2 regions of the Streptomyces sp. BBFR102 genome follow, and region 2 is predicted to be linked to the other one. Evidence: riboswitches for the same ligand, from Rfam matches in the RefSeq annotation. Region 2 holds a riboswitch; the other holds the start of a gene.
What was found. A riboswitch is a leader RNA that binds a small molecule or an ion and turns the genes downstream of it on or off. The one in region 2 is predicted to bind cobalamin.

Region 1 (7,530 bases), 4.2 Mb from region 2:
GGCGCCCCGCACCCCTGTGTGGGGTGCGACCTGCCTCACATCGGGAGGCTGCGGAAACCGCGCGGGAGCCCGCGAGCCGGGCCCGGCGAGGGGGCTCGGGGCCGCTCTCCCAAGGGGTCGGGGCGGGTCCGGGCGCGGGGCGGCCGAGGGGACTCCGTTTCGGGTCACCACGTTGCCCGCCCCAGTTCATCTTCTGTTCACCCAACGCCCCTACGTTCGAGGAGCCAACGACGTCCCACAGAAGTCCGGGTAAATGGAACACATCACGCTTCTCCTCGGGATCGTGATCGTGACCGCTCTCGTGTTCGACTTCACGAACGGTTTCCACGACACAGCCAACGCGATGGCCACCACCATCTCGACCGGCGCGATGAGGCCCAAGGCGGCGGTGGCGATGTCCGCCGTCCTCAACCTCGTCGGCGCGTTCCTCTCCGTGGAGGTCGCCAAGACGATCTCCGGCGGACTCATCAACGAGGACGGCCTGAAGACGGAAGTCATCTTCGCCGCCCTCGTAGGCGCCATTCTGTGGAATCTTCTGACCTGGCTCGTCGGTCTGCCGTCGAGCTCCTCGCACGCGCTCTTCGGCGGACTCATCGGCGCCGCGGTGATGTCGGCGGGGTGGTCCTCCGTCAACGGCGGCACCGTGGTCACCAAGGTGCTGCTGCCCGCGCTCGCCGCGCCGATCGTCGCCGGCCTCGCCGCGATGCTCGCCACCCGCCTCACCTTCCGGATCAACCGGAACGTGGACGAGAAGTCCACCGCCAAGGGCTACCGCGCCGGGCAGATCGCCTCGGCCGGCCTGGTCTCGCTGGCGCACGGCACCAACGACGCCCAGAAGACGATGGGTGTCATCACCCTCGCCCTGGTCACCGGCGGTGTCCTCGCGCCCGGCTCCAACCCCCCGCTGTGGGTCATCGTCTCCGCCGGAATCGCCATCGCGCTCGGTACCTACCTGGGCGGCTGGCGCATCATCCGGACCATGGGCAAGGGCCTCACCGACCTCACGCCGCCGCAGGGCTTCGCCGCCCAGACCAGCGCCGCGACGGTCATCCTGGCCTCCTCCCACCTGGGCTTCTCCCTCTCCACCACCCAGTCGTGCTCCGGCGCGGTGATGGGCGCGGGCCTCGGCCGCAAGGGCGGCGTGGTCCGCTGGTCGACCGCCACCCGGATGTTCGTCGCCTGGGGCCTGACCCTGCCGGCCGCCGCCCTGGTCGGCGCGGCCGCCGAACTCCTCACCAAGCAGGGCGACTGGGGCGTCGCCGCCACCACGGTCCTCCTGGTCGGCGGGTCCTTCGCGATCTGGCTCCGCTCGCGCCGCTCCCCCGTCACCCACGACAACGTCAACGACGTCGAGCCGGTCCAGGACGGGCCGTCGGGCGTCGTCACCCAGGCCATGGCCTCCGTCGCCCCGCCGCCCACCGGCGCGGCCGCCGCCTCCGACGAGGCGGGTGCCCGGCCGCTGGGCGGCCAGGACGGCGGCGCACCGGCGGGCGGCTCCCCGCTCGCCTCGATCCCGGCCCAGCCGGGCTCCGCCACCGCCGAACCGGCTGCCCGGCCGGCCAAGGTCTGACCCGGCCCCGCGTACGTAAGGACACCTCACCATGCACATCGACTGGGCAGCCCTCGGCTCCGTCTTCGGCGTGAGCCTCGTGGTCACCGTCGCACTCGTCGGCTTCTTCACCCTCGGCATCGTGGGGCTCTCCAAGGGCGCCACCAGCACGCGGGACGGCGGGTCGGGGACCGCGGCGAAGGCCGGCGGCTACCTCTGCTTCGCGCTCTGCGCGGCGGCGGTCGCCTACGGGATCTCCATCATCGTGACCTGAGGGCCATCCCCCGCCAGGGAAGGGCGGGCCGGACGTACACCGTCCGGCCCGCCCTTCGCCGTACCCGGCTCCACACGCTCTTCGTCGCAGGTCAACGGCGAGTTGACGGGCGTTCCGGGGCCGTGGTGGACTGCTGGGGCCAAAACACGGAGGCAGCAGAGGAAGCCGGTGCGAATCCGGCGCGGTCCCGCCACTGTCACCGGGGAGCGGCATCTCCGCACGAGCGCCACGGTCCGCGAGGACGGGAAGGCCAGGGGGTGCCGCCGATCCGGAAGCCAGGAGACTCTCGCCCCCGGTCACGTCGAACCAGGGCGCGGACCCTGAGTGAGGACACACCGCCATGCGTGGCTGCCCGTCGCCGCCCCCTCCCCCGCTCCCCCGGTACGCCGAGCGCCGAACCGGCTGAGCCCCGTGGACCGGGCCGACCGCGTCTTCGCGTACGGCGCCACCGCCGGGCTGCTGGCCGACACCCTCTTCGCCGACCCCCGCCGGGGCCACCCCGTGGCCCTCTTCGGCCGGGCCGCCTCGGCGGTGGAGCGGCGCCTGTGGCACGACCACCGGGGCTGGGGCGCGCTGCACACCGCCCTGTGCGCCGGCGGCGCCACCGCCTGCGCCGCGCTGGCCGCCCGCGCGGTACGCCCTCACCCCCGCGCGGCCGTCGTCCTGACCGCCGCCGCGACCTGGGCGGTGCTCGGCGGGACCTCGCTGGTGCGCGAGGCGCGGGCGATCGGCGCCGCCCTGGAGGCCGGTGACGTGGCCGAGGCCCGGCGGCTGCTGCCCCGGCTCTGCGGGCGTGACCCCCAGGCGCTGGACGCCGGGGCGCTGGCCCGGGCCGTGGTGGAGTCGGTCGCCGAGAACACCTCGGACGCGGTGGTCGGCGCCCTGGTGTGGGGCGCGTTGGCGGGTGTGCCCGGCCTGGTCGGCTTCCGCGCCGTCAACACGCTGGACGCGATGGTCGGCCACAAGTCGCCCCGGCTGCGCCGGTTCGGCTGGGCCTCGGCGCGGCTCGACGACGCCGTCGGCCACCCGGGCGCCCGGCTGACGGCGGCCCTTGCCGTCCTCGCCGGGCCCGACCCGCGCGGCGCCGTGCGGGCCTGGCGCACCGACGCGCACCGCCACCCGAGCCCCAACGCGGGCCCGGTCGAGGCGGCGTTCGCCGGGGCGCTCGGCGTGCGGCTCGGCGGCACCCTCGCGTACGGCGGGCGGACCGAGCACCGGCCGGTACTGGGCGGGACGGGCCGCGCGGTGCGGCCCGGTGACATCGAGCGGGCCGCCCGGCTCTCCCGGCGGGTCGGCGCGCTGGCACTGGTGGCGGGGGCGGGTGCGCGGCTGGCCGCCGGAGCGATACGCGGGCGCGCACGGCGCGCGGCGACGGGAAAGGGACGGGCAGGGGCATGAGCGGCGGGCTGCTGATCGCGGGGACCACCTCGGACGCCGGGAAGAGCGTGCTGACGGCCGGCATCTGCCGGTGGCTGGCGCGGCGCGGGGTGAAGGTGGCGCCGTTCAAGGGGCAGAACATGTCCCTGAACTCCTTCGTCACACGGGAGGGCGCGGAGATCGGCCGGGCCCAGGCGATGCAGGCGCAGGCGGCCCGGGTGGAGCCGACGGCGCTGATGAACCCGGTGCTGCTCAAGCCCGGCGGCGACCGCTCCAGCCAGGTGGTGCTGCTCGGCAAGCCGGTCGGGGAGCTGAGCGCCCAGGGCTTCTTCGGCTCGGCACGCCCCGGGGAACCGGGCCGGGCGGTGTCGGGCGGCCGGCGGGAAGCGCTGCTGGAGCCGGTCCTGGACTGCCTGGCCCGGCTGCGGGCCACCCACGACGTGGTGGTCTGCGAGGGCGCGGGCAGCCCCGCCGAGATCAACCTGCGCCGTACCGACATCGTCAACATGGGCGTGGCCCGGGCGGCGGGACTGCCGGTGCTGGTGGTCGGCGACATCGACCGCGGCGGCGTCTTCGCCTCGTTCTTCGGCACCACGGCGCTGCTGGCCCCCGAGGACCAGGCGCTGGTCGCCGGGTACGTCGTCAACAAGTTCCGGGGGGACGTCGCCCTCCTGCGGCCCGGCGTCGAGATGCTGCGCTCCCTCACCGGACGGCACACCTACGGCGTCCTGCCGTACGTCGGCGGACTGGGCATCGACGAGGAGGACGGGCTGCGGTCCTCGCTGCGCGGGGCGGTCCGTGAGCCGGTGGTGGCGCCGCCGGTCGGCGAGGACGTACTGCGGGTCGCGGTCTGCGCGGTGCCGCTGATGTCGAACTTCACCGACGTGGACGCGCTGGCCGCCGAACCGGGCGTGGTGGTGCGGTTCGTGGACCGGGCCGAGGAGCTGGCCGACGCCGACCTGGTGGTCGTCCCCGGTACCCGGGGCACGGTCCGCGCGCTGGCCTGGCTGCGCGAGCGGGGTCTCGCGGACGCGCTGCTGCGGCGGGCCGCCGAGGGGCGTCCGGTGCTCGGCGTCTGCGGCGGCTACCAACTGCTCGGCGAACGGATCGAGGACGAGGTGGAGTCCCGGGCGGGCACCGTGGCCGGGCTCGGCGTGCTGCCGGTCCGGGTGCGGTTCGCGGCGGAGAAGACGCTGGCCAGGCCGAGCGGTTCGGCGCTGGGCGAGCCCGCCGAGGGGTACGAGATCCATCACGGCGTCGCCGAGGTGCTGGGCGGCGAGCCGGTCTTCACCGACGCCGGCGGGCGCGCTCTGGACGGCTGCCGGGTCGGCCCGGTGTGGGGCACCCACTGGCACGGCTCGCTGGAGAGCGACGGTTACCGCAGGGCGTTCCTCACCGAGGTGGCCCGGGCGGCGGGCCGCCGCTTCGTCCCCGCCCCCGACACCTCCTTCGGCCTGCTGCGCGAGGAGCAGCTCGACCGGCTCGGCGACCTGGTCGAGGAGCACGCCGACACCGAGGCCCTGCTGCGCCTCATCGAGCGGGGCGCCCCGCCCGGCCTGCCGTTCCTCCCGCCGGGTGCGCCGTGACGCGCCCGCCCCTACGTTCCGGCCCCGCGTCCCCTGTCCGCCGTGCCCGTTCCGCCGCCGCGCGGTACGGGGTCCCGGTGAGTGAAGGAGTGCAGTCCCGATGAGTACCAGTTCCCGTTATCCGTTCACCGCGATCGTCGGTCAGGACGACCTGCGGCTGGCGCTGCTGCTGAACGCGGTCTCCCCGGCGGTCGGCGGTGTCCTCGTCCGGGGGGAGAAGGGCACCGCCAAGTCGACGGCGGTGCGCGCGCTGGCCGCGCTGCTGCCGCCGGTGCGGACCGTGGAGGGGTGCCGGTTCTCCTGCGACCCGGACGCGCCCGAGCCGGGATGCCCGGACGGGCCGCATCCGGTGGACGGGCCGGGCGGCGAGCGGCCGGCGCGGATGGTGGAACTGCCGGTCGGCGCCTCCGAGGACCGGCTGGTGGGCGCGCTCGACATCGAACGGGCCCTGGCCGAGGGCGTGAAGGCGTTCGAGCCGGGCCTGCTGGCCGACGCGCACCGGGGCATCCTCTACGTCGACGAGGTCAACCTCCTCCACGACCACCTCATCGACCTGCTGCTCGACGCGGCGGCGATGGGCGCCTCGTACGTGGAGCGAGAGGGCGTCTCGGTGCGGCACGCGGCCCGGTTCCTGCTGGTCGGCACCATGAACCCGGAGGAGGGCGAGCTGCGGCCCCAGCTCCTCGACCGGTTCGGGCTGACCGTCGAGGTGGCCGCCTCCCGAAAGCCGGACCAGCGCGTCGAGGTGGTGCGCCGCCGGCTCGCCTTCGAGGACGACCCGGCCGCCTTCGCGGGCCGCTGGTCCGGCGAGGAGGCGGAGCTGCGCGGGCGGGTGGCCGCCGCCCGGGCGCTGCTGCCCCGGGTGCGCCTGGGTGACGGCGCGCTGCGCCGGATCGCCGCGGTCTGCGCGGCGTTCGAGGTGGACGGGATGCGCGGCGACCTGGTGATGGCCCGCACCGCGACCGCGCTGGCCGCCTGGGCGGGCCGGACCGAGGTCGCCGTCGAGGACGTACGGCGGGCCGCGCTGCTGGCGCTGCCGCACCGGCGGCGCCGCAACCCCTTCGACGCGCCGGGGCTGGACGAGGAGAAGCTCGACGAGGTCCTGCGGGACGCGGCGGCCGACGGCCCCGAGGACGAGCCGCCGACGCCGCCCGGGGACCCGGACGGCGGCGACGGGCCCGGCCCGGACGGCGGCGGGGGCGGGCAGCCGGGCACCGGCGACGGTGCCGACGGCTCCGGCGGCCTCCCGCCGCAGCGCGCCGAGGACGTCGGCGCCCCGGCGCCCGGGGACGCCCCCGAGGCGCTGACCGGCGCGGGGCCCGGCGAGTCCGGCGGCGGTACGCCCCGCCCGGCCTCCTCGGAGCAGCCGGCGGTGGCGGCGGGCGAGCCGTTCCGCACCAGGGTGCTGAGCGTGCCGGGGCTCGGCGCGGGCGCGGCCGGCCGCAGGTCGCGGGCGCGTACGGAGCACGGCCGGACCACCGGCGCGACCCGTCCCGAGGGTGCGCTGACCAAGCTGCACCTGACGGCGACGGTCCGGGCGGCGGCCCCGCACCAGCGGGCGCGCGGCCGGGCGGGGCGGGGCCTGGTGGTCCGCCGCGACGATCTGCGGCAGGCGACCCGGGAGGGCCGGGAGGGCAACCTCGTGCTCTTCGTGGTGGACGCCTCCGGGTCGATGGCCGCGCGCAGGCGGATGGGCGCGGTCAAGGGGGCGGTGCTGTCGCTGCTCCTCGACGCCTACCAGCGGCGCGACAAGGTGGGCCTGGTGACGTTCCGGGGCCGCGAGGCCGAGGTGGCGCTGCCGCCGACCTCGTCGGTGGACGCGGCCGCCGCCCGCCTGACGTCACTGCCGACCGGCGGGCGGACCCCGCTGGCGGCGGGGCTGCTCAAGGCCCACGACGTCCTGCGGGTGGAGCGGCTGCGGGACGCCACGCGCCGCCCGCTGCTGGTCGTCGTCACCGACGGCCGGGCCACCGGCGGTCCGGCGCCGGCGGCGCTGGCGGCCAGGGCGGCCCGGCTGCACGCCGCCGAGGCGACGGCGAGCGTGGTCGTCGACTGCGAGGCGGGCCCGGTCCGCCTCGGGCTCGCCGGTGAACTCGCCCGCGAACTGCGGGGCACCGCCGTCGCCTTGGCCGAGCTGCGGGCCGACGCGCTCACCGGCCTGGTCAAGGACGTCACCGAGCACCACAGCGCCAGGAGGGCCGCGTAATGCCGCAGGGACAGCCGTCCGTCGTCCCCGAGGACGGACTCACCACACGTCAGCGCCGCAACCGCCCGCTGGTCGCGGTCCACACCGGCCCGGGCAAGGGCAAGTCGACGGCCGCCTTCGGCCTGGCGCTGCGCGCCTGGAACCAGGGGTGGCCGATCGGGGTGTTCCAGTTCGTCAAGTCGGCGAAGTGGAAGGTCGGCGAGGAGAACGCACTGAAGGTGCTGGGCGCCAGCGGCGAGGGCGGCCGCGTCGACTGGCACAAGATGGGCGAGGGCTGGTCCTGGGTCCAGCGCGACGACCAGCAGGACAACGAGGCCAAGGCCCGCGAGGGCTGGGAGCAGGTCAAGCGCGACCTGGCGGCCCAGACGTACCGGCTGTACGTGCTGGACGAGTTCGCCTATCCGCTGCGCTGGGGGTGGATCGGCACCGCCGAGGTCATCGAGGTGCTGCGGGCCCGGCCCGGCAACCAGCACGTGGTGATCACCGGCCGGGACGCCCCCGCCGAACTGGTCGGCTTCGCCGACCTGGTCACCGAGAT
Region 2 (7,530 bases):
GGCGCAGGTGCCGCCCTGACCACTTGCGGAAGTACGGGGTGAAGACGGCGAAGTGGTCGGAGGAGGCGGGGGTGACCGCGCCGGGCGGCAGGGCGGTGGTGACGCCCTCGTGGACGAAGAGCCGCCGCCCCTCGGCCTCCAGCGCCCCGCGCAGCCGCTCCTCGCGGCGCCGGGCGAAGGCGCTGACGCCTTCCGCGAGGTGGACCTCGCCGGCGTCGGCCTCGGCGGCGACCCGGCAGACCTGCTCGACCGGGTCGCCGGAGCGGACCACGAGCCGCCCGCCGCGTTCTCGCAGGGAGTGGTCCAGGTCGGTGAGGCAGTCGGCGAGGAAGGCCGACCGGTTGGGCGCGGCGAACCCGGCCTCGGCCACGGCGTCGTCCCGGACGAAGAGCGGTACCACGGCGTCGGTCGCGTCGAGCGCGGCCCGTAGCGCGGGCTGGTCGTGCAGCCGCAGGTCGGAGGTGAAGAGGACGAGGGAGACGGTCATGACGCTCTTTCGGGGAGGGCGGGCCGGCGTTCAGGGAGAGGGGCGGGAGGTCCCGGGGGCGTCCTCCTCGCGGGCGGCGGTGAGCGCGATGTTGCGGGCCATGCCGCCGAAGACGACGGCGTGGAAGGGCGAGACGGACCACCAGTACGCCTGGCCGGCCAGTCCGCGTGGCAGGAAGACGGCGCGCTGGCGGTAGCGGGTGCGCCCGGCCTCGTCGCGGTCGACGGTCATCTCCAGCCAGGCCAGACCGGGCAGCCGCATCTCGGCGCGCAGCCGCAGCAGGCGGCCCGGCTCGATCTCCTCGACCCGCCAGAAGTCGAGGGACTCCCCGACTCTCAGGTGCTGGGCGTCGCGCCGCCCGCGTCTGAGGCCCACCCCGCCGACCAGCCGGTCGAGGCGGCCGCGCACCGCCCAGGCAAGCGGGAAGGAGTACCAGCCGTGTTCCCCTCCGATGCCTTCGACGACCCGCCACAGGGCTTCGGGGGAGGCGTCGACGACGCGTTCGCGCCGGTCCTCGTAGAGGCTGCCGCCTGACCAGTCGGGGTCGGTGGGCAACGGGTCGCTGGGGGCACCGGGGACGGAGGCGGAGGACCAGCGGGTGGCGACCTGGGCGTCCTGGACACGGCGCAGCGCCAGCGCGAGCGCCTCGTCGACGCCGAGCGGCCGGCCCGGCGCGTCGGGGACGTACCGCGCGATGTCGTGCTCGCGGCAGACCACCTCGTGGCGGAGCGACTCGGCGAGTGGGCGGGCGATGTCCGCCGGCACGGGCGTGACCAGGCCGATCCAGAAGCTGGAGAGGTGAGGGGTGAGGACGGGGACGGGGAGGATCAGGCGGCGGGGCAGGTGGGCGACGGACGCGTACCGCTGCATCAGTTGGCGGTAGGTGAGGACGTCGGGGCCGCCGATGTCGAAGGTGCGGTTGACCTCGGGGGGCATGGCGGCGGAGCCGACCAGGTAGGCGAGGACGTCGCGCACGGCGACCGGTTGCATACGGGTGTTGACCCAGCTCGGGGTGATCATCAGCGGCAGCCGCTCGGTGAGGTAGCGGAGCATCTCGAAGGAGGCGGAGCCGGAGCCCAGCACCACGGCGGCGCGCAGCACGGTGGCCGGCACCCCGGAGTCGAGCAGGATGCGGCCGACCTCGGCGCGCGAGCGCAGGTGCGGCGAGAGCCGGCTCTCGGGGACGCCTTCGGGGGTGAGGCCGCCGAGGTAGACGATCCGGCGGACCCCGGCCTCGTGGGCCGCGCGGGCGAAGATCCGGGCCGCCTCGCGGTCGGTGCGCTCGAAGCCGGAGCCGGTGCCGAGGGCGTGGACGAGGTAGTACGCCACGTCCACGCCGCGCATCGCCTCCCGCACCGAGTCCGCGTCGGTGACGTCGCCCCGGACGACCTCGGCGCGCTCGGTCCAGGGCAGGTCACGCAGCTTGCGCGGGGTACGGGCCAGGGCGCGGACCCGGTAGCCGGCGTCCAGCAGGGCGGGGGCCAGGCGGCCGCCGACGTAGCCGGTGGCTCCGGTGACCAGGGCCAGCGCGCCGTCGCCCTCGGGGACGGCCGCGGTGGGGTGCTCGTTGCTGCTCATGGCCTCGCTCATGGCTCTCTCCGGCTTCGGTGACCCGGTGGAACGGCCGGGTCGGGACCGTCGTTGCGGGACGTCGGGGTCCGTCCCCTGACCCCCACCGTCTCGCGCCGTCCCCTCTTCCGCGCGTCCCGGGCACGCGGGTGCGCCGGGGGCGGGCGGGGTGCGGCGGGGACGCCGATAGGCTGGCGGCGTGGCCGGGACAGACGAGGTGACGGGCGGGGCGGGTGGCCCGGCGGGCGGCGGGCCGGACCTGGTGGCGCTCGCGGTGGAGCTGCGCCGCATGCACGGCGAGGTCAACCGGCTGGCGCACGCCTTCGCCGCCGGGCAGGGCCTGCACGCCACCGATGTGCAGGCGCTCGCGGCGATCCTGGACGCCCCCGAGCCGATGACGCCGGGCCGGCTGCGCGAGCGGCTGGGCCTGACCTCCGGCGCGGTCACCGCCTGCCTGGACCGGCTGGAGCGCGCCGGGCACATCCGCCGTACCCGGGACACCCGCGACCGGCGGGTGGTGCACCTGCACTACGCGGAGGGCGGCAAGGCGCTGGCCCGCGCCCACTTCCAGCCGCTCGCGACGGCCGCCGCCGCGGCCAGGGCGCGGCTGACCCGGGAGGAGGCGGACGCCGCGCTGCGCTTCCTCGCCGCGATGAACGAGGAGTTCGCGCGCATCCGGGGGCCACAGCAGCGTCCGGGCGCCTGACGCGCGGCCGGTCCGCGGGGCTTGCGGGGCGAACTCCCCGCCCACGGCGCATCCGGCGGCCGTACTCGCCCGGAAGGGTGAAGTGTGACGTGAGGCCGTGGCCGCGCGGTGCTGCCCGCACGCGGTGTGGCGTACCCCTTGTCCGGCCCGGAGACGGGTATGCGTAGCATCACCCGGGATCTCTCAATCATTGAGATAGTCAGCGATCGAGTCTTCTCCACAGCGTGGGCGCCCCCGTACCCACGCTCGTCCGCCAGCCCGTCCGAACCCGATTCCGCGCCGCCCGCGCCACGTCCCAGGAGTGCGATGTCCAGCGCCGCCCGCAAGGGCCGAACCGCCCGAATCCTCGTTCCCCTCGTCCTGCTGATCGCCTGGCTCGGCATCGGCGGCACCCTCGGCCCGTACGCGGGCAAGCTCGGCGAGGTCGCCACCAACGACCAGGCCGCCTTCCTGCCGCAGAGCGCCGAGTCCACCCAGGTGTCCGAGGAGCAGCGGGCCTTCTCCGCCGACGAGTCCGTGCCCGCCCTCGTCGTCTGGACCGCCAAGGACGGCGGGCGGCTGCCGGCCGACGCCCGCGAGGCCGCCACCGGCACCCTCGCCGCCCTCGCCGACGCCGACTTCACGGCCGGACGGCCCTCCCCCGCCCTCGCCTCCGAGGACGGCGAGGCGCTGGAGGGCGTCGTTCCGCTCCGCGCCGGGCTGGACGAACTCCAGCCCGTACTGGACGAGATCAGGCAGGCTGCGGCGAAGGTGCCGGGCACCGCGGTGGCCATCGCCGGGCCCGCCGCCAGCCAGGCTGACCTCTCCGACGCCTTCGCCGGGATCGACGGGCTGCTGCTGGGTGTCGCGCTCGTCGCCGTGCTGCTGATCCTGCTGGTGGTCTACCGCAGCGTGCTCCTCCCCCTGGTGATCATCTTCGGCGCGGTCCTCGCCCTCGGGCTCGCCTGCGCGGTGGTCTACGCACTGGCCCAGCGGGACGTGGTCCGCGTCGACGGGCAGGTGCAGGGCATCCTGTCGATCCTGGTGATCGGCGCCGCCACCGACTACGCGCTCCTGCTCACCGCCCGGTTCCGGGAGGAACTGAGCCTGCACGGCGACCGGTTCACTGCGATGCGGCTCGCCTGGCGGCAGTCGTTCGGGCCGATCACCGCCAGCGCCGCCACCGTCGCCCTCGGCCTGCTGGCCCTGCTCCTGAGCGACCTCACCAACAACCAGGCGCTCGGCCCGGTCGGCGCCATCGGCATCGTCTGCTCGGTCTTCAGCGCGCTCACCTTCCTGCCCGCCGCCCTGGTCCTGCTGGGGCGTGCCGCCTACTGGCCGGCCCGCCCCAAGGTCACCGGCACCGGCGGCAGCCACCGCCTGTGGCAGCGGGTCGCCGACCGGGTCGACCGGACGCCGCGCAGGGTCTGGGCGATCACCCTGGCCGCCCTCCTGGCGTGCGCGGCCTTCGCCCCGACGCTGACCAGCCGGGGTGTCCCGCTGGACGAGATCTTCGTCAACGACGCGCCCTCGGTCTCCGCCCAGGAGACACTGAGCCGCCACTTCCCGGGCGGCGCGGGCAACCCGGCCGTCGTCATCGCCGACGCCGGCCGGGCCGACGAGGTGGTCGCGGCGGCCGAGAAGACCGCGGGCGTCGCCTCGGTCGCGCCGGTCACCGAGTCGGGGCGGCCGGGCGGCGGCGAACCGCGGGTCGTGGACGGACGGGTGCGGATCGACGCCACGCTCCAGGACGGCGCCGACAGCGACGCCGCCAAGGAGACCGTGGCCCGGCTGCGGACCGCCGTGCACGCGGTCGACGGCGCCGACGCCCGGGTCGGCGGCTACACCGCGCAGCAGTACGACACCCAGCGCACCGCCGAGGCCGACCGGAACCTGATCATGCCGGTGGTGCTGGCGATCATCCTCGTCATCCTGATCGCGCTGCTCCGCTCGCTGGTGACGCCGCTGCTGCTGGTGCTCACCGTGGCGCTGAACTTCGCCGCCACCCTCGGCATCTCCGCGCTGGTCTTCACCCACGTCTTCGGCTTCTCCGGGACCGACGCCTCCGTCCCGCTCTACGGCTTCGTCTTCCTGGTGGCCCTCGGCGTCGACTACAACATCTTCCTGATGTCCCGGGTCCGCGAGGAGACCGCGCTGCACGGCACCCGGGAGGGCGTCCGGCGCGGCCTGACCACCACCGGCGGCGTCATCACCTCGGCCGGCGTGGTCCTGGCGGCGACCTTCGCGGCGCTCGGCGTGATCCCGCTGGCCTTCCTCGCCCAGATCGCCTTCATCGTCGCCTGCGGCGTGCTGCTCGACACCCTGGTGGTCCGCTCCCTGCTGGTGCCCGCCCTGGTCCGCGACATCGGCCCCGCCTCCTGGTGGCCGGGGGCGCTCAGCCGCCGGGCCGAGCCCGCGAAGGAGGCCGCGAGCGAGCCCCGCATGACTGCATGACCGCATGACCGCAGGCCGTACGCATACCACGGACCTCCCCCGCCCCCGGGCGCGGGAGGTCCGCTGTGCTAGCTTTCGCACGCCAGTCGTACCCACGCATCTCGATGCGAACGGGTCAGGGAATCCGGTGCGAATCCGGAACTGACGCGCAGCGGTGAGGGTGACGGGCGGCGCAGTACGCCACTGGGGCATCCCCGGGAAGGCGCGCCGTCCGGACGACCCCGAGTCCGAAGACCTGCTGGCCCCCCGCCCGTACGGGCGGGGTTCCTGTACGCCAGGCTCCGCGACCGAGCCTCGACACCGAAAGCAGCGCCCCCGTGCCCGTTGCGCCCTTCCGCCGGACCTCCCTCGCCGCCTCCTGCACCGTCCTCGGCCTGTTGCTCACCGCCTGCGGAGGAGGTGACGTCGAGTCGGCCGGTGCGAAGGGGGCCGGGGCGACGACGCTGGAGAACTGCGGCCGCGCCGTGCGTGTCGAGCAGCCGCCGCGGCGCGCCGTCTCGCTCAACCAGGACTCCACCGAGATCCTCCTCTCGCTCGGCCTCGCCGGCCGGATGGCGGGCACCGCCACCTGGACCGACCCGGTCCTGCCCCACCTGGTGAAGGAGAACGCCGAGGTCGAGCGGCTCGCCGACAACAACCCCTCCTTCGAGAGGGTCCTCGACGAAGAACCGGACTTCGTCACCGCCTCCTTCGAGTCGACCCTCGGCAAGGGCGGCGTCGCCACCCGCGAGGCGTTCGAGGACCTCGGCGTGGGCACGTACGTCTCGCCGGCCGACTGTGCCAAGTCCGACACCGGCGACGGCGACGGCTCGCGGGACAAGCCGCTCACCATGGCGGACATCCACGGCGAGATCACCGACCTGGCGAAGGTCTTCGGCGTCGAGGAGCGCGGGGAGAAGCTCGTCGCCGACCTCACCCGGCGGGCCGCGGAGGCCGCCGCCGGACTCGGCACCAGGAAGGCGCCCGAGGACGAACGCCCCACGCTGCTCTACTGGTTCGCCAACTCCGAGGCGCCGTACATGGCCGGCTGCTGCGGCGCGCCCGGCATCATCACCGAGGCCGTCGGGGCGAAGAACGTCTTCGACGACACCGAGGACGAGTGGCCGCAGATCAACTGGGAGGCGGTCGCCGACCGCGACCCCGACGTCCTGGTCATCGGCGACCTGACCCGCAAGTCGCAGACGGCGGAGAGCGCCGCGGAGAAGATCGCGTTCCTGGAGTCCGGCCCCGCCACCCGCGCCATGACGGCGGTGAAGGAGAAGCGGTACGTGCTGCTGAGCGGTGCCGCGATGAACCCCTCGATCCGCACCGTCGACGGGATCGAGGAAGTCGCCGCCAAGCTGCGTGAGTTCGGGCTCGCCAAGTGACCGCCACCGCCGCGCGGCCCGCTGCGAGGGACGGGCGGACGCGGCGACCGGGGGCGTGGACGCTCAGCCTCCTCGCCCTGGCCCTGCTGCTGGCCTCCGTCTCGGTCGCCATCACCATCGGCCCGGCCCACGTCTTGGTCCCCGACGTGTGGGCCGTGGTCCTCTCCCGCCTCGGCGGCGGCGAGAGCGGGCTGACCCCCGTCCGTGAGGGCATCGTCTGGGAACTGCGGCTGCCGCGTACCGTGCTGGCGGCCGTCTGCGGGGCAGGGCTCGCGGTCTGCGGTGTGGTCATGCAGTCGCTGCTGCGCAACCCGCTGGCCGACCCGTTCGTCCTCGGTGTCTCCTCCGGGGCCTCGACCGGCGCGGTCGCCGTGGTGGTCCTGGGCCTGGGCGGCGGCGCGCTCTCGGTCTCCACCGGTGCCTTCGTCGGCGCCCTGGTCTCCTTCGGGCTGGTGCTGCTGCTCAGCCACAGCCTGGGCGGCACCACCGACCGGGTGGTGCTCTCGGGCGTCGCGGGCATGCAGCTCTTCTCGGCGCTCACCTCGTTCGTCGTGATGTTCGCCGCCGACGCCGAACAGACCCGGGGCATCCTCTTCTGGCTGCTCGGCAGCCTCTCCGGTGCCACCTGGACCGACGTGTGGGCGTGCCTGGCGGTGCTGATGGCGGCCCTGGTGGTGTGCGGGGCACGAGCCGTCCAGCTCGACGCCTTCGCCTTCGGTACGGAGAGCGCCGCCGCGCTCGGTGTCCAGGTGGCGCGCACCCGGCTGATCCTGCTGAGCGTCACCGCGCTGCTCACCGCCGCGCTGGTCAGCGCGGCCGGGGCGATCGGTTTCGTCGGCCTGGTGCTGCCGCACGCGGCCCGCGCCCTGGCCGGCACCCTGCACGGGCGGCTGCTGCCAGTGGCGGCGCTGAGCGGCGCGGTCTTCCTGGTCTGGGTGGACACCCTGGCCAGGACCGTGCTGGCGCCG

Region 1: another riboswitch for cobalamin. It lies ahead of ACSLIC_RS04340 (cobalamin biosynthesis protein); the one in region 2 lies ahead of ACSLIC_RS22580 (ABC transporter substrate-binding protein).

Annotation. Positions count from the first base shown of each region.
Region 1 covers NZ_CP195757.1:941,130-948,659, forward strand. Annotated here, with positions in the region: gene ACSLIC_RS04330 (anion permease) at 254-1,570, shown strand; gene ACSLIC_RS04335 (hypothetical protein) at 1,602-1,823, shown strand; cobalamin riboswitch at 1,983-2,108, shown strand; gene ACSLIC_RS04340 (cobalamin biosynthesis protein) at 2,235-3,221, shown strand; gene ACSLIC_RS04345 (cobyric acid synthase) at 3,218-4,786, shown strand; gene ACSLIC_RS04350 (putative cobaltochelatase) at 4,887-6,992, shown strand; gene cobO (cob(I)yrinic acid a,c-diamide adenosyltransferase) at 6,992-7,530, shown strand, end outside.
Region 2 covers NZ_CP195757.1:5,109,444-5,116,973, reverse strand. Annotated here, with positions in the region: gene ACSLIC_RS22600 (cryptochrome/photolyase family protein) at 1-487, opposite strand, end outside; gene ACSLIC_RS22595 (SDR family oxidoreductase) at 518-2,065, opposite strand; gene ACSLIC_RS22590 (MarR family winged helix-turn-helix transcriptional regulator) at 2,256-2,762, shown strand; gene ACSLIC_RS22585 (MMPL family transporter) at 3,069-5,195, shown strand; cobalamin riboswitch at 5,262-5,452, shown strand; gene ACSLIC_RS22580 (ABC transporter substrate-binding protein) at 5,513-6,562, shown strand; gene ACSLIC_RS22575 (FecCD family ABC transporter permease) at 6,559-7,530, shown strand, end outside.